Regions from separate parts of the Comamonas piscis genome, predicted to be linked through region 1. Evidence: predicted binding sites of a transcription regulator. Region 1 holds the regulator's gene; each other region holds the start of a gene.
The links. Region 1 encodes sigma-54, which starts transcription at its own class of promoters, with help from an activator protein. Its sites were predicted from a motif close to TGGCANGNAANCTGCTTT; they were not measured.
Positions count from the first base shown of each region.

Region 2: a site for sigma-54 is predicted at 2,090-2,107, ahead of HS961_RS01440 (TorF family putative porin). Genes of this name have one in related genera too.
Region 3: a site for sigma-54 is predicted at 1,767-1,784, ahead of HS961_RS07275 (urease subunit gamma). Genes of this name have one in related genera too.
Region 4: a site for sigma-54 is predicted at 2,254-2,271, ahead of HS961_RS06215 (CmpA/NrtA family ABC transporter substrate-binding protein). Genes of this name have one in related genera too.

Region 1 covers NZ_CP058554.1:5,141,148-5,145,431, reverse strand. The annotation lists gene HS961_RS23265 (thiol:disulfide interchange protein DsbA/DsbL) at 44-688, shown strand; gene lptA (lipopolysaccharide transport periplasmic protein LptA) at 800-1,453, shown strand; gene lptB (LPS export ABC transporter ATP-binding protein) at 1,477-2,253, shown strand; gene rpoN (RNA polymerase factor sigma-54) at 2,359-3,984, shown strand; gene HS961_RS23245 (aspartyl/asparaginyl beta-hydroxylase domain-containing protein) at 4,073-4,284, opposite strand, start outside.
Region 2 covers NZ_CP058554.1:289,280-293,563, reverse strand. The annotation lists gene HS961_RS01450 (ABC transporter substrate-binding protein) at 1-121, opposite strand, end outside; gene HS961_RS01445 (YifB family Mg chelatase-like AAA ATPase) at 291-1,835, opposite strand; gene HS961_RS01440 (TorF family putative porin) at 2,163-2,894, shown strand; gene glnK (P-II family nitrogen regulator) at 2,938-3,276, shown strand; gene HS961_RS01430 (ammonium transporter) at 3,343-4,284, shown strand, end outside.
Region 3 covers NZ_CP058554.1:1,629,950-1,634,233, reverse strand. The annotation lists gene ureC (urease subunit alpha) at 1-442, opposite strand, end outside; gene HS961_RS07285 (urease subunit beta) at 492-800, opposite strand; gene HS961_RS07280 (HupE/UreJ family protein) at 815-1,423, opposite strand; gene HS961_RS07275 (urease subunit gamma) at 1,455-1,757, opposite strand; gene HS961_RS07270 (urease accessory protein UreD) at 2,018-2,848, shown strand; gene HS961_RS07265 (SCO family protein) at 2,853-3,461, opposite strand; gene cyoE (heme o synthase) at 3,469-4,284, opposite strand, start outside.
Region 4 covers NZ_CP058554.1:1,391,219-1,395,502, forward strand. The annotation lists gene HS961_RS06205 (M55 family metallopeptidase) at 1-725, shown strand, start outside; gene HS961_RS06210 (nitrate regulatory protein) at 803-2,104, shown strand; gene HS961_RS06215 (CmpA/NrtA family ABC transporter substrate-binding protein) at 2,426-3,703, shown strand; gene ntrB (nitrate ABC transporter permease) at 3,801-4,284, shown strand, end outside.

The DNA.
Region 1 (4,284 bases):
CAGGGCACTCCTAACCGCAACTTGTCACTGGAGTTAACAACACATGAAACGTCGTGATTTTTCTACCCTGGCGGCTTCCGCTACGGCCGCTTCCGCACTGAGCCTGCCTTTTGCCACTGGCGCCAACGCGCAAGCCAAGTTCAAGGAAGGCAAGGACTACATCAAGCTGGCCAAGCCCGTCACCCCTGACGCGCCTGCTGGCAAGGTAGAAGTCATCGAGTTCTTCTGGTACAGCTGCCCCCACTGCAATGCCTTCGAGCCGCAGTTTGAAGCCTGGGCCAAGACAGCGCCCAAGAACCTGCAGATCCGCCGCGTGCCGGTTGCCTTCAACAACACCTTTGTGCCCCAGCAAAAAATCTACTTTGCGCTGGAGTCCATGGGCCTGATCCCTGAAGTGCATGTCAAGGTCTTCCGCGCGATCCATGTGGAGCGCCAACGCCTGAACAAGGACGACGAGATCTTCGCCTGGATGGACAAGAATGGCGTGAACCTCGCCAAGTTCAAAGAGGCCTACAATTCCTTCAGCGTGGCGGGCCAAGTGCGCAAGGCCACCCAGCTGCAAGAATCCTACGGCGTCGAAGGTGTGCCATCCTTGGGCGTGGCCGGCAAGTACTACACCGACGGCACCCGTGCCGGCTCGATGGGCAATGTGCTGCAAGTGGTCGAGTTCCTGGCGACACAAGGCTGAGCGAACTTACGCGACACCTAGGTGAAGCCCGCCCTGGCGGGCTTTTTTGTGCTTAAAACGGTTCAACGCTCCAGCATGGCTACAATGGGGCAGAGCAAGATTCATGCCTTTATGAGACACCGTATTTTTAACTCCTTGTTGGTGGCGGCCATGCTGGCCTTGCCGCTGCTGTCGCATGCTGAGCGTGCCGACCGTACCAAGCCCATGAACATCGAGGCGGACGATGGCCGCCACGATGAACTGAAGCAAACCAGCGTGTTTACCGGCAATGTGGTGGTGACCAAGGGCACCATCATCATTCGCGGTGCGCAGTTGACCGTCAGCCAGGACCGCGACGGCTTCCAGCATGGCGTGGTGACTGCTGCTCCGGGCAAGCTGGCGTTCTTCCGCCAAAAGCGGGACTCGGCACCGGGCGCGCCCGACGAGTTCGTTGAAGGCGAAGGTGAGGTCATCACCTACAACGGTCGCGATGACACCGTGCATTTTGAGCGCCGTGGCGAGCTGCGCCGCTACCGCGAGACCACCTTGACCGACCAGGTCAGTGGCCCGCTGATCACCTACAACAACCTGACCGACACCTTTACCGTGGTCGGCCAGAAAGGCGCGCAAGCCAGCGATCCCAAGCCCGGCGCTGCGAAAAACGGCCGCGTGCGCGTGATCCTGACGCCCAAGGCGGACGACAAGGCCAGCACCCCGGCCAAGCCCGCAGCGGACGACAAGACCCCCTTGCGCCCCAGCACCCAACTGAACGACGGAGCCAAGTAACCGTGGCAGAGAACTCCTCGACCATTTCCGTCAATGCCCGGGTCGCCAACAGCGACCACCGCAGCCAGCTGGAGGTGTTGCACCTGGAGAAGTCCTATGGCAGCCGCAAGGTGGTCAAGGATGTGTCGCTGTCGGTGCGCAAAGGCGAAGTGGTGGGTTTGCTCGGCCCCAATGGTGCTGGCAAAACCACCTCGTTCTACATGATCGTGGGCCTGGTGCGCAGCGATGGCGGAGACATCCGCATCGATGGCCAGTCGGTCGCCGATATGCCGATCCACCAGCGCTCGCAGCTGGGCCTGTCCTACCTGCCGCAGGAGGCATCGATCTTCCGCAAGCTCAGCGTGCAGGACAATGTGCGCGCCGTGCTGGAGCTGCAAAAGGACGAGCATGGCAAGTCGCTGTCGCGCGCCGAGGTCGAGCGCCAGCTCACCGCGCTGCTGCAGGAGCTGCGCGTCGAGCACCTGCGCGAGTCGCCCTCCGTGGCGCTGTCCGGTGGCGAGCGCCGCCGGGTCGAGATCGCCCGCGCGCTGGCGACCCAGCCCCGTTTCATCCTGCTCGACGAGCCCTTTGCCGGTATCGACCCGATTGCGGTGATCGAGATCCAGCGCATTGTCGCCTTCCTGAAAGAGCGCGGCATCGGCGTGCTAATCACCGACCACAATGTGCGCGAAACCCTGGGCATCTGTGACCACGCCTGCATCATCAGCGATGGCAAGGTGCTGGCCGCAGGCACGCCGCAAGAGATTGTGGAGAACGCCGAGGTGCGGAGGGTCTATCTGGGTGAGCACTTCCGTATGTGACGCCGCACGCCCGGGCGGGCGTGCCAGCCAAGATACCGCCTTGCGCCGCCGGGCCGCTGGGGCTTGTCGGATGCCATCTGCCGTGGTCGGCACGGAGGCGCTGCCATGATGCCTTCGCTGTCACTGCGTGTATCGCAGAGCCTGACCCTCACGCCGCAATTGCAGCAGTCCATCCGTCTGCTGCAGCTGTCCACCCAAGAGCTGACGCAGGAAGTCGAGCAAATGCTCGATGAAAACCCGTTTCTGGAACGCGAAGGCGATGACGCTGTTGATTCGGAACGGGCGGAAGCACCGGCCCAAGACACCAGCGAGGGCACCGAGACCGCCGCTGTGGGCGACAAAGCCACCGAGACCACTGCCAGCACCGACACCAGCAGCGCGAGCGATTTCGAGGCGGGTCCTTCCGACCTGCCTTTGGATTTTGGCGCGGGCAAGGAAACGGGCGTTGATGCGGAAGCCGCTTCCGGCGACTCGGCCTCGGACTGGGAAGAGTGGGGGGGCGACCTGCCCGCGCGCTCCAGTGCGGGCTCGGGCGATGACGACGATGAAGCGCCGCTGTCCGACCGGCGTTCCGAGCACCTGAGCCTGCAGGATGTGCTGCACCGCCAGGCGCTGTCACTGCGTTTGTGCCAGGAGGGCCAGGCCGCACTCTATTTCTTGATCGAATCGCTGAACGACGACGGCTATCTGGAAGAGACCTTGGCCGAGCTGGCGCAAAGCTTTGGCGATGCCAGCGACCCCGAGCGCTATGAAGCGCTGCTCCACCACCTCACGGTCGCGCTGCGCTTGCTGCAAAGCCTGGAACCCCTTGGGGTGGGTGCACGCAACCTGTCTGAGTGCATGCAGCTGCAGATCAAGGCGCGGCAACGCCTGCTGGATGAAGAAGGCTCGGACACCCCCGAGGCCGATGCACTGGCGCTGGAAACGGCTTTGCTGGTCTGCCAGGAATCACTCGATCTGCTGGCGCGCCGCGATGTGCGCAAGCTGATGCAGCTGACAGGCTGCAACGAAGCGGCAGTGCGCAGCGCGCTGGTCTTGATCGCCAAGTTGGAGCCCCGGCCCGGCCGCCCCTATGCGGATGTGGACCGCAATGCCATCATTCCCGATGTCATCGTGCGCCCCAGCAATGAGCGCGGTTTGCCGGTGCCCGGCTTCAGCGTGCAGCTCAATGCCGAAGTGATGCCGCGCCTGCGCGTGCAGGATGTCTATGCCAATGCCTTGCGCAGCCACAAGGGCAGCGAAGGCCATGGCGCCTTGCAGCAGCGCCTGCAGGAGGCGCGCTGGTTCATCAAGAACATCCAGCAGCGCTTTGACACCATCTTGCGCGTGTCGCAGGCCATTGTGGAGCGGCAGCGCAATTTCTTTGTGCATGGCGAGCTGGCCATGCGCCCCATGGTGCTGCGCGAGATCGCCGATGAGCTGGGTTTGCACGAGTCCACCATCAGCCGCGTGACCACCGCCAAGTACATGGCCACGCCGCAGGGTACCTTTGAGCTGAAGTACTTCTTTGGCTCAGGCCTGGGTACCGAGACCGGCGGCAGCGCCTCCAGTACCGCCGTCAAGGCGCTGATCAAGCAACTGCTGGACGAGGAAAGCGCCAAGAAGCCGCTGTCGGACGCAAAAATCGCCGATCTGCTGCAGGCCCAGGGCATTGAATGCGCGCGCCGCACGGTGGCCAAATACCGTGAAGCAATGCGCATCCCGCCCGCCAGTTTGCGCAAGGCGCTGTAGGCGTTGTTGGCGCAGCGGGCTCAAGGCCCAGCGCATAAAAAAACCGCAGTTCGTTGAACTGCGGTTTTTGCGTTGAGACGGCGCCAGTTTACTTGGGCCAGAGCCACCAGATAAACAAGGCCAGCACGGCCAGCATCAGGCCGAACTTGGTCAGCTTGTAGGCCGTCTTGTTCCAGGCCTTGAAGCGGCGGCGGTACTGGCCCATGTAGAACGACACCTTGAAGATGCGGCTGATAAAGCCGCGCGGATCGCCTTCGTTGTTGGGCGAGCTGGCAGCAGCCACCACATGCGTGCCCAGCC
Region 2 (4,284 bases), 350 kb from region 1:
AGCCGATACGGATGGGTGCCCCGCTGGGGGCACTGGCTGCACCTGCCGCACTGGCACCGGCCACCACACACATCGAGGCCACCGCCACGCCCAAGACTCGCCACTGGCCTAATTTGCTCACACCCATATCCGCTTTCAAAAACCCGCCGTTCGCAGCAGGGCTGCGCGGCGTAAAAGGGGGGATTGTGCGAAGACAGCGTTGCGCGAGGAACTAATTTTTCTGACTTAGCAAACGCGTTTTTTGCATAAGGGCGGGTATTGGCCAGCGCTGCCGGGAGTGCATGCGCTGTCTACATGCCGCTCGTACCCAACAATGCCCGCCGGTACTGCACCGCCTCGGCCACATGGGCCGGGCTGATGGTCTCCGACTGCGCCAGGTCGGCAATCGAGCGCGCCACGCGCAGGCTGCGGTGGATGCCGCGTGCAGACCAGGCCAGCTGGGCGGCGGCGGTTTGCAGCAGTTGCAGTGCGGCGGGCTCGGCCTGGCAGTGGGCGTCGAGCGCCTGGCCTTGCAGCTGCTGGTTCAGCATGCCTTGGCGCTGCAGTGAGCGGGCGCGGGCGGCGGTTACCCGCTCGCGGATGGCGGCGGTCGATTCGCCGGCCGGGGCGGTGAGCAGCTCATCGGCGGGCAGGGGGCTGACTTCCAGGTGCAGGTCGATGCGGTCGAGCAGGGGGCCGCTGATGCGCGCCTGGTAGCGGCTGACCTGGTCGGGCGAGCAGCGGCAGGCGCGCTGGCGCGAGCCCCGAAAACCGCAGGGGCAGGGGTTCATCGCGGCGATGAGCTGAAAGCGGGCGGGGAAGGTGGCCTGCTGCGCGGCGCGGGCAATGCTGATCTGGCCGGTCTCCAGCGGCTCGCGCAGTGCTTCCAGCGCGCTGCGCGGAAATTCAGGAAGCTCATCCAAAAACAGCACACCGCAATGGGCCAGCGATATCGCACCGGGCCGGGGCGGGCTGCCGCCGCCCACCAGGGCCACGGCGCTGGCGGTGTGGTGGGGCGCCATCGTGGTGCGCTGGCCCCAGCTGCGGGCATCAAAGGCGCCGACCAGGCTGTGCACGGCAGCGTTCTCCAGCGCCTCGGCCACGCTCAGCGCAGGCAGCAGGCCGGCAAAGCGCTGGGCCAGCATCGATTTGCCAGCGCCCGGTGCGCCCAGCATCAGCAGGTTGTGGCCGCCGCAGGCAGCGATCTCCAGCACGCGCTTGCTGGCGGTCTGGCCTTTGACGTCGGCCATGTCGGCGCCAAGCGCCTCCGGCGGCCGGCTCTGGGCGGGCATGCGCTGCCACTGGCTGGGCGCTGCATCGGGCTCGGCGTGGGCGGCCTGCGGCGCAAAGTGCTGCACCACGTCCATCAGGTGGCTGGCGCGGTAGACCTCGGCATCGGGCACCAGGGCAGCATCTTCTGCACTGCCCGGGGGCAGCACCTGGCGCACATGCTGGCCGCGCTGGTGCAGATCCATGCTCGCAGCAAGCGCGCCGCGCACCGGCCGCAAGGCGCCAGACAGCGACAGTTCGCCAGCAAACTCGTAGTGGTTGAGCCGGTCCGCATCGATGGCGCCGCTGGCCGCCAGAATGCCGACCGCGATGGCCAGGTCGTAGCGGCCCGATTCCTTGGGCAGATCGGCCGGGGCCAGGTTGACGGTGATGCGCTTGTTGTGCGGAAACTCCAGCCCGCTGTTCTGCAGCGCCGAGCGCACGCGCTCGCGGGCTTCCTTCACTTCCAGATCGGCCAGGCCGACCAGGGTGAAGCTGGGCAGGCCATTGGCCAGATGGACTTCGACGCTGACGGGATGGCCGGTGAGCCCGACCAGGGCCCGGCTGTGCACCACGGCGAGACTCATGGGCTGGCTTCCTTGTGGTTGCGCACCGTTTTGGTGCATTGCTAAGCACCTCTTGGAGGCACGGCTGCAGCCAGCATCGCAAAAGTCGGTTTTGGGGACAAGGGCGACAGCCCCGGGGCGGTCTGGCCCCTGGCCCAAGCCTGCCGCCGATCACCCCGGAGCGCCCCGTTGCGGCTCAGAACGTAAGCATTTGCAAAAAAACATAGCGCGCCGCGCTTGTCTGGTGCGCACAACGCAGCAGGTGGCGCGGAGATTGGCACGCTCTGTGCATTGTGCTTGCCACAAACGGATGGGTCGAATTCATCAACAAGGAGTGTGGCAATGGCAATGAGCAACAGAGGCTGGATGGTGGTGGCAGGTGCAGCGTTCCTGGCGCTGCCGATGGTGGCAAGCGCGCAGCTGACCGCCAACGTGAGCGTGACCACGAACTACAAGTTCCGTGGTCAGGACCAGAAGTCCTCTAGTGCCCAGTGGGTCAAGCCAGCACTCCAGGGAGGGGTCGACTACGCCTTTGGCGATAGCGGCTTTTATGTGGGTAACTGGAACTCCACCGTCGACTGGCTCGACAACAACAAGCTGGAGATGGATTTCTACGGTGGCTACAAGTTCAAGGCGGCCGATGTGGACTGGGACCTGGGTCTGCTGACCTATGTCTACCCGGGCAACACGCTGGGCAACACCACTGAGCTGTATGGCTCGGGTACCTACGGGCCCGTGACCGTGAAGTACTCGCACACGGTATCGAAGGATTACTTTGGCTGGGCCGGCACCAAGTACGACAGCACGTACAAGGGCCGCAACACCGGCTACCTGAATGTGGCATTTGCACAAGAGGTGGCGCCCAAGACGACCTTGAAGCTGGCCGTGGGTTACACGCGCTTTTCCAGCGACATCAAGGACCTGGGCGTGCCCAACTACCTGGACTACAGCGTGGGCGGTGCCTATGACCTGGGTGACGGCTTCTCGCTCAGCGCTGCCTGGGTGGGCGCTAACAAGACGGGTGCCTTTGGCTTTGTGAACAAGGGTCGCGCGATTGTGTCGCTGACCAAGGCTTTTTGATGCAGCGCCGCTGCAATAAGTGACGACAGGAGAACCTATGAACATGAAACTGGTAGTGGCGGTGATCAAGCCCTTCAAGCTCGATGAAGTGCGTGAGGCGCTGTCCGATATTGGGGTGCAAGGCATCACCGTGAGCGAGGTCAAGGGCTTTGGCCGCCAAAAGGGCCATACCGAGCTGTACCGCGGTGCCGAGTATGTGGTGGATTTTCTGCCCAAGGTGAAGCTGGAGATCGCGGTGGCCGAGGACCTGGTGGACCGGGTGATCGAGGCGATCGAGAACGCAGCGCGTACCGGCAAGATCGGCGACGGCAAGATCTTTGTCTCTCCGCTGGAGCAGGTGGTGCGTATCCGTACCGGTGAAACCGGCCCGAACGCTATCTAAAAAAACAGCGCTCCGCGCTGGCACAGCGCGCGCAACAAGCCAATTTATCTTGAAGGTGTGAACAACATGAGACGACTACTTTCCTTGGCAGGGCTGGCGGCGGTGGCACTGGCCACTGCGGGCAACGCGGCTGCGGCCGAAGCTGCAGCTCCCGTTTTGAACGCAGGCGATACCGCCTGGATCATGACCTCGACCATGCTGGTGATCCTGATGGTCATCCCCGGTCTGGCGCTGTTCTACGGCGGCCTGGTGCGCAGCAAGAACATGCTGTCGGTGCTGGCCCAGGTGTTCACGATCTTTTCGCTGATCACGGTGCTATGGACCATCTACGGCTACTCGCTGACCTTCTCCGGCGAAGGCAACTTCTTCGGTGACTTTGGCAAGGTGTTCCTGATGGGCATCACGCCGGATACGTTGTCCGGTGCGATGGCGACGGTGCCTGAGTATGTGTTCGTGTCCTTCCAGGCCACGTTCGCTGCCATTACCGTGGCGCTGATCGTCGGTGCCTTTGCCGAGCGCATCAAGTTCGCTGCCGTGATGATCTTCGCGGTGCTGTGGTTCACCTTCAGCTACCTGCCGATTGCCCACATGGTCTGGGGCGGTGGTCTGCTGGGCAAGGATGGCGCGCTGGACTTTGCTGGCGGCACCGTTGTGCACATCAACGCCGGTGTGGCCGGTCTGGTGGGCTCCTATGTGCTGGGTAAGCGCCTGGGCTTTGGCCGCGAAGCGCTGGCTCCGCACAACCTGACTCTGACCATGGTGGGCGCATCGCTGCTGTGGGTGGGCTGGTTTGGCTTTAACGCCGGCTCGGCGGGTGCTGCCAACGGTATTGCGGGCCTGGCCTTCATCAACACCATCGTCGCCACCGGCGCAGCCTGTGTGAGCTGGTTGGTCTGCGAAACCCTGCACAAGGGCAAGCCTTCGATGCTGGGTGCCGCTTCCGGTGCCGTCGGTGGCCTGGTGGTCATCACCCCGGCAGCTGGTTTTGTCGGCCCCATGGGTGCCATC
Region 3 (4,284 bases), 1.7 Mb from region 1:
TCTGCTGGGGGGCGATGAAGTGGATGTGCGTGTCGATACCGCCGGCGGTGACGATGTTGCCTTCGCAGCTGATGATCTCGGTGCCCGGACCAATGGTGATGTCCACGCCCGGTTGCGTGTCCGGGTTGCCGGCCTTGCCGATCGCGGCAATGCGGCCGGCCTTGAGGCCAATGTCCGCCTTGACAATGCCCCAGTGGTCGATGATCAGCGCATTGGTCAACACCGTGTCCATCGCGCCTTGCGCGCTGCTGCGCTGGCTTTGCGCCATGCCGTCGCGGATGGTCTTGCCACCGCCAAACTTCACCTCTTCGCCATAGCCACCGGCCCGCAGGGTGAAGTCCTGCTCCACTTCCACGATCAGCGCGGTATCGGCCAGGCGCAGGCGGTCACCCACCGTGGGCCCATAGGTTTCTGCGTATGCGCGTCTGTCCATCGTTGCCATCAGAACCATCCAGTCTTAGTACCCAAGCCAGCAGGCTGCGTGCCGCGCATCATTCCAGCGCTCCTTGCACCAGGCCGCGAAAGCCGTAGATCTGCCGGTCGCCGCCAATGTCCACCAGCTCCACGGTGCGCTGCTGGCCGGGCTCAAAGCGCACCGCCATACCGCTGGCAATATGCAGGCGCATGCCATGGGCTGCCTGGCGGTCAAACACCAGGCCGGCATTGGTCTCGGCAAAGTGGTAGTGCGAGCCGACCTGGATCGGCCGGTCGCTGGCGTTGTGTACCACCACCGTGGTGGTGCGGCGCCCGGGGTTCAGTAGATGTTCGCCGTCGTCCAGCAGCAGTTCACCTGGGATCATCGTGCGGCTCCTCGTCAGGCCAAACGCGTCAGCATGACGGCGCCCAAGACCGCGGTGGCCCCGCCCGCTACCTTGGCCAGCCAGCGGTGGCGCTGCATCAGGGCCTTGCCCAGCACCAAGCCGCCCACATGCAGCAAGGCTGAGCCCAGCGCCATGCCTGCCAGCGCGCCCACCGATGCCAACGCAGTGTCGCCCGCCAGCTCAAAGCCGTGTGCCGCCCCGTGGAAGAACGCAAACACCCCCGCCAGCGCAGCGGCCAGTACCCAGGGCATCTGCTTTTGCACGGCTACCAGCAAGCCCAGCACCAGCACCGATGCGGCAATCATCGGCTCCACACCTGGTACCCATAGCCCGGAAAATCCGGCCAGTGCGCCGGCCACCAGCAAGGCCACAAAGGCGGCCGGTGCGCGCCAGGCCGGCGTCACGGTCAGCGCGCTCCAGGCGCCTACCGCCAGCATCGCGGCCATATGGTCGGCGCCGGTAAAGGGGTGGGCAAAGGCATGGCCAAAGCTGCTCAAAAAGCTGTGGTGGTCACCACCATCGGCGCCCACATGGGCGAGGGCTGACAAAGGCATGGCGGCAGCGGCGGTGGCCAGAGCGGCAGAGAATTTATGGAGTTTCATGGTGCTTGCTTGCGCAGGGAAAGGAGGGGAATCAGGCAATCGGCTCATGCACGGTGACGAGCTTGGTGCCATCGGGAAAGGTGGCCTCGATCTGGATATCGGCAATCATCTCGGGGATGCCCTCCATCACATCGGCACGGGTCAGCACCGAGCGGCCGGCGCTCATCAGCTGGGCGACGGTACGGCCATCGCGCGCACCTTCCATCACAAAGGCGCTGATCAGCGCCACCGCCTCGGGGTAGTTCAGCTTGAGCCCCCGGGCCAGGCGCCGCTCGGCCAGCAAGGCGGCGGTAAAGATCAGCAGCTTGTCTTTTTCGCGAGGTGTCAGTTCCATGCCGAGAGCAAAGCAAGGCACATGCCAATCACGGCAGGGCATCGCACCCTGCACGCTTTCTGTGCCAGCGCACTGCCATCGGCACCACAACGCAGCACCGGCAGCCGCTGCGCACCAAATAGGCACACACGGCAGCCCATAGCGGTGCAGAACCTGGCACGTGGCTTGCAGAGCCCTGGCATGCCTCTCGCCCCCCAATTGCACCCAATCCCCGCCCCAGGGCCTTGCCGCCCATGCCATAGCCACCGTGCGCGACGGCCATGAGCTGGCATGCCCAACTCGACCTGCGCTATGGCCTGCAGGCGGGCAAGACCTCGGTGCAGTTCAGCCACGATGGCCCTTTGCGCATTTTAAAAAGCCTCTACCCCGAAGGCCCGGGCATTTGCCACAACGTGCTGGTACATCCACCGGGCGGGTTGGTGGGCGGCGATGTGCTGGATATCTCGGTCGAGGTAGGTGCAGGCGCCCAAGCACTGGTGACCACGCCAGGGGCGACACGCTTTTACAAGACCAATGGCCAACCGGCCTTGCAGCGCACCCGGCTGCAGTTGCAGGCCGGTGCCCGGCTGGAATGGCTGCCGCTGGAAGCCATTGCCTACAACGCCTGCGATGCCGCGAACGAGCTGCAGATGGAACTGGCGCCCGATGCGCAGTTGCTGACCTGGGATATCACCGCGCTCGGCTTGCCGCTGGCGGGCCAGCCTTTTGTAGAAGGGGTGTTTTCGCAGCACATTGCATGGCCAGGGCATTTTTTAGAAAGAGGTCGCATCCGCGCCGATGACCACTTGCTGCTCAACGGTCAGTTGGGCCTGGCGGGGCAGCGCTGCATGGCGAGTCTGGTCTATGCCTGCGGCTCGCCCATACCGCGCACGCAGCGCGAGGCGTTGTTGGAGAGCACGCAGCTGTTGCTGGAAGCGGCACCGGCGGAGGTCATGGCAGGGGTGACCGCCCCGAATGCGCATATGCTGGTGCTGCGCGGCCTGGCCCCGGTGGTGGAGCCGGCGATGCAGTTATGGAAGACGGTATGGGGCCACTGGCGCAGCAGCCTGATGGGGCTGCCGGCGCAGCGCCCGCGCATCTGGTCGATGTGAGCGTTTAAGCGCCGTCGATCAGCTGCTCGATATCTTTGGCGAGGGTATCGACGGGCGTGCCATAGCGACTGTACAGGCGCAGGCGGCCTTCCGGGTCAAAGATGTAGTCGCCCGCAGTGTGGTCCATCGTGTAGCTGCCAGGGGTCTGGCCGTCCACCCGCTTGTAATAGACCTTGAAGTCCTTGGCCATCTTGGCCGTTTCCTCATCGCTGCCGCGCAGCGCCAGAAAGCTCGGGTCAAAGTTGGCCAGGTAGGCCTGCAGAATCTCGGGCGTGTCCCGCGAGGGATCGACCGAGGCAAAGATCACCTGCAGCTTGTCGCCCTTGGCGCCGAGCTTTTGCTTGACGGCGGCCAGGTCGCCCAAGGTGGTGGGGCAGACATCGGGGCACTGGGTGAAACCAAAGAACACCAGCACGACCTTGCCTTTGAAATCCGCCATGCTGCGGCGCTGGCCATGCTGGTCGGGCATGGAGAAATCCTGCCCATACTCTTTGCTGCCCGTCAGATCAATGGCGTTGAAATCGGCCTTGGATTTGCAGGCGGTCAGAAAACCGCCGGTCGAGGCCACTACGGCCGAGCCGGCCAGCCAGCGAAGAGCATTGCGCTTGTTCATTGCAGAGTTACCAGGTCACATAGTGGTCTACCAACAAGGCCGCAAACAGCAGGCTGAGGTAGACCAGTGAAAAACGGAAAGTCTTGCGTGCCAGCGCGTCGGAGTAATTGCGCCACAGCGCAAAGGCATAGCCAAAGAACCCGGCACCCAGCACCACGGCAGCCACCAGGTAGATCCAGGAGCTCATCTGGATGATGAAGGGCAGCAGGCCGGCGGCAAACAAGACCACGGTGTAGAGCAAGACCTGCACGCGGGTGTAATAGTTCCCATGGGTGACCGGCAGCATCGGCAGGCCGGACTTGCGGTAGTCTTCGACCCGGTACAGCGCCAGCGCCCAAAAATGCGGGGGCGTCCACAGGAAGATGATCAGGAACAGCAGCAGCGCCTGGGGCGAGACATCACCGGTCATCGCGGCCCAGCCCAGCACCGGCGGCATGGCGCCTGATGCGCCGCCAATCACGATGTTCTGCGGCGTCAGCGGCTTGAGGATCACCGTGTAGATGATGGCGTAGCCGACAAAGGTGGCAAAGGTCAGCCACATGGTGATGGCATTGATCCAGATGATCAGGATCGCCGAGCCGGCGATACACAGCGAGGCAGAGAACAACAGGGTCTGGCGGTTGGACAGCTCGCCCCGCGCGGTGGGGCGCCAGGCGGTGCGCTTCATGCGCGCATCAATGCTTTGCTCCACCAGGCAGTTGAAGGCGGCGGCAGCGCCTGCCACCAGCCAGATGCCCACGCAAGCGACCAGCATGCGCAGCAGCTCCGCGCCAGACGGCACGCCAGGAACGGCCAGCACCATGCCGATCAGCGCGCAAAACAC
Region 4 (4,284 bases), 1.4 Mb from region 1:
GCCGCCTGATGGCCCAGGAGGCCAATGCCGCCGTTGAAGGCGCTTTTGCCGCTGGCGCGCTGGAGGTCTATGTCAACGACTCGCATGGCGGCTTTCGCAATATGCCGCCCGATCTGCTCGATGCGCGTGCCCAGGTCATCCAGGGCAAGCCGCGCTACCTGAGCATGGTGGCGGGGGTGGAGCTGGGGGTGGATGCGGTCTGCATGGTCGGCTACCACTCACGCGCGCAGGGCCGGGGCATTCTGGCCCACACCATCAACAGCTTTGCCTTTGCCAGCATCCACATCAATGGGCAGGAGGCTAGCGAGGCCAGCATTTACGGCGCCCTGGCCGGTGCCTATGGCGCGCCGGTGGTGATGCTGGCTGGCGACGATGTGCTGCGCGAGGAGAACCAGGCGATCTTCCCCCATGCGGTGTTTGTGCAGACCAAGCGCGCCACCGGCCAGGGCAGTGGCATCAGCCTGTCGCCCGAGCAAGCGCAAAACGCCATCCGCGCTGGGGTGGCGCAGGGCCTGGCCGGGCGTGCGCGCTGCCAGCCGCTGCCAACCGCCAGCCCGGTGCAGGTGCAGATCGCCGCCACCTCGCCGGGCATGGCCGATCTGTTCTGCCAGTGGCCGACCCTGGAGCGGGTCGATGGCCGCACGGTGCGCTTTAGCGCGCCGGACATTGAATCGGCCGTGCGCATGACCAACTGCCTGTCGGCCATGTCCAGCATGCTGCGCTGAGCGGCATGCGGCCAGGCCCCAGCGGGCATGGCATGAAACCTGCTGGGTAGAGCGCTCTACATTGGTGGTGCGCGTTTATGAAGTCTTCCCTGCATTTTCTGGTCGCTGCCCGCCAGCATGAGATGGCTGCGCTGGAACAGCTGGGCAAGGCCTGCTCGCTGGTGGTGGCCATGTCGTCTCTGGTGCATGCGCTGCAAAAGGAGCGCGGGCTGTCCAACATGGTGCTGGCCAGCGGAGGCGCGCAAGGTGCCGAGCTGTTGGCGCCCCAGCGGCTGCTGGCGGATGCGCAGATCGCCAACGTGCGCGATGAGCTTGATCGCCTCGGCCCGCACCCATCAGGTGGCAGCGGCGCGCGGTTATGCAATGCGATTGCTTATACCTTGCAAGGCGTGGCGGCCCTGCCTGCGCTGCGCGCCCAGGTGCAGGCCGGGGGGCTGACACCTGTTGCATGTACCGATGCCTTTGCGCGGCTGATTGCCGGCTGCCTGGCTGTCGTGTTTGAGGCGGCCGACAGCGCCAACGAGCCCGAGATATCGCGCATGCTGGTGGCCCTGTTCCACCTGATGCAGGGCAAGGAGCTGGCCGGGCAGGAGCGCGCCTGCGGCACCAGCGCCTTTGCCTCGGGCCAGCTGCAGCCCCCCGCCCGCGCGCAGTGGCTGCATTTGATTGAATCGCAGGAGCGCTGCTTTGAGGTGTTTGCCAGCCTGGCCAGCGCCCGCGTGCTGCTGCTGTGGCAGGCCCATGTGGCGGGAGATACTGACATGGCGGCGGTGGAGCGCATGCGCCGCGTGGCCCATACCGCCGCTGGCTGCCGCCTGAGCCGCAGCGGCAGCGCCGACTGGTTTGCCGCCTGCAGCCACCGGCTGGATGCCCTGCATGGCGTGGAGACCCTGGTGGCGCAGGAGCTGCAGGTGCTGTGCCTGCACAAGCTGCAGGCGCAGGAGCAAGCGCTGGCGGCCTTGCAGGTGCTGCCGCCGGGCGCTGAAGGGGTCGCTGGGGCCGCAGAGGGCGGTATGGCCTTTTTTGAAGCATCGGCACCGCCCGATGCCTGGTCGCTGGATGCCGTGGGCGCACCGGCGCTGGGGCGCGATATCTTGTCGCTGGTGCAGCAGCAATCACAGCGGCTGCAGACCATGCAGAGCCAGATCCACGAGGCCAAGACTGCCCTGCATGAGCGCAAGACCCTGGAGCGCGCCAAGGGCCTGCTGATGGCCCAGCACCAGCTCAGCGAGAGCGATGCCTACCAGCTGCTGCGCCAGACGGCGATGAACCAGAACAAGCGCATGCTGGAAGTGGCCGAGGCGGTGCTGGCGATGGCGGCCATGGTGCCCACCGTGCCCTCTGGGGCTGCTGGGCCTGCTGCTGCCGAGCGCCGCTGATCCTTCCTTCCTCAACAACGACCTCGCGCACCAAAGCATGGCAGCCATTGAGCAGCCAGCTGTTGCAATGCACCATTGCAGGGACGGTGCCGGGCATGCAGCGCTGGCAGCGGTCTCGTCTTCAGAGTGAAGCACTGCATTTTTTAAATTGGCATGGAATATGCATTGATCTCCTCAACCAGGCCAAAGGCGGCCTGTTTCCGGTAATCGCGAGTTATTTCGGGACAACGGCGTCCCTTTCCTGATGGTGCAAGCCATCAGCGGAAGGACGCCGTTTTTTGTTTTTGGAATCTGCAACGCCTTCGATGGAGTTTGACAAGAATGACGATACGCCCCACCACCGACACCGCCCCGGCCACTGAGGCATCGCCCGCCCGCCGCCGGTTCTTGCGCCATGGCGCCCAGGCAGCGGCCGCCACCTTTGTCTACAGCGCGCTGGGCCACCAGGGTGTCTGGGCTGCAGGCTCGGATGCGCCTGAGAAAAAAGAGGTCAACATCGGCTTTATCCCGCTGACCGACTGCGCCAGCGTGGTGATGGCCTCGGTGCTGGGCCTGGACCAGAAGTACGGCGTCAAGATCATGCCCAGCAAGGAAGCGAGCTGGGCAGGGGTGCGCGACAAGCTGATCAATGGCGACCTGCACTTTGCCCATGTGCTCTACGGCCTGGTCTACGGCGTGCAGCTGGGCGTGGGCAGCCCGCAAAAGGACATGGCGGTGCTGATGACGCTCAACCGCAATGGCCAGGCGATCACCCTGTCCAAAAAACTGGCCGACAAGGGCGCGGTGGATGCCGCCTCGCTGGCCAAGCTGATGGCCGCCGAGAAGCGCGAATACACCTTTGCGCAGACCTTCCCCACGGGCACCCATGCGATGTGGCTCTACTACTGGCTGGCCAGCGCGGGCATCCACCCGCTCAAGGATGCGAAAGTGATCACCGTGCCGCCGCCGCAGATGGTGGCCAATATGCGGGTGGGCAATATGGATGGCTTTTGCGTGGGCGAGCCCTGGGGCCACCGCGCGATCATGGATGGCATTGGCATCACGGCAGTCACCACCCAGGACATCTGGCGCGACCACCCGGAAAAGGTGCTGGGCTGCACGCAGGATTTTGTCAGCCGCCACCCCAACACCGCGCGCGCTGTCACCATGGCCATTCTGGAGGCGGGCCGCTGGATCGATGCCAGCCTGCAGAACAAGCAGAAGATGGCCGAGACCATTGCCGGCAAGGCCTATGTGAACACCAGCGTGGACGCCATCAACCAGCGCATTCTGGGCCGTTACCAGAATGGCCTGGGCAAGACCTGGGACGACCCGAACCACATGAAATTCTTTGCCGATGGCGAGGCCAGCTACCCCTATCTGTCCGATGGCATGTGGTTCCTCACCCAGCACAAGCGCTGGGGTTTGCTGAAGAACCACCCCGACTACCTGGCCGTCGCGAAAAAGATCAACCAGACCGCCCTGTACAAGGAAGCGGCCACGCAGTTGAAGATTGCCGTGCCCAAGTCGGACATGCGCAGCAGCGCGCTGATCGATGGCAAGGTCTGGGATGGTTCGGACCCCGCCAAGTACGCCGACAGCTTTGCGATCAAAGCCTGATAAGGAGAGCCCCATGCCCGCTGCATTGCGAGAGAGTGTTTCGCCCCTGCCGACATCGGCCCCGCCCGAGCGCAAGATCTTGTCCATCCATGAGCACATGGCGCGCGGCCTGCCCACGGCAGGCGCGGTAAGCCAGCCCCTGGTGGCAGCGCCGGCCGTGCTGGCCTCGGCGGCCCCGGTGGCCCCGCGCGATCTGGCCGCCGCCTGGCAGCAGCGCTTTGGCAGCTTGGTGCAAAGCCTGCTGCCACCGGTGCTGGGCTTTGGCCTGCTGCTGGTGCTGTGGTCCATCGTCGCCCAGGGCAACCCGGGCATCCCCGGCCCGCAGGAGACCTGGCTGCAGGCGCAGGAGATCTTTCGCGACCCCTTCTACCGCAACGGCCCCAATGACCAGGGCGTGGGCTGGAATGTGCTGGCCTCGCTGCAGCGGGTGAGCATCGGCTTTGGCCTGGCGGCGCTGGTCGGTATTCCGCTGGGTTTTGTGATTGGCCGTTTTGACTTTCTCTCGCGCATGTTCAACCCGGTCATCAGCCTGCTGCGCCCGGTGTCGCCCCTGGCCTGGCTGCCGATTGGCCTGCTGGTGT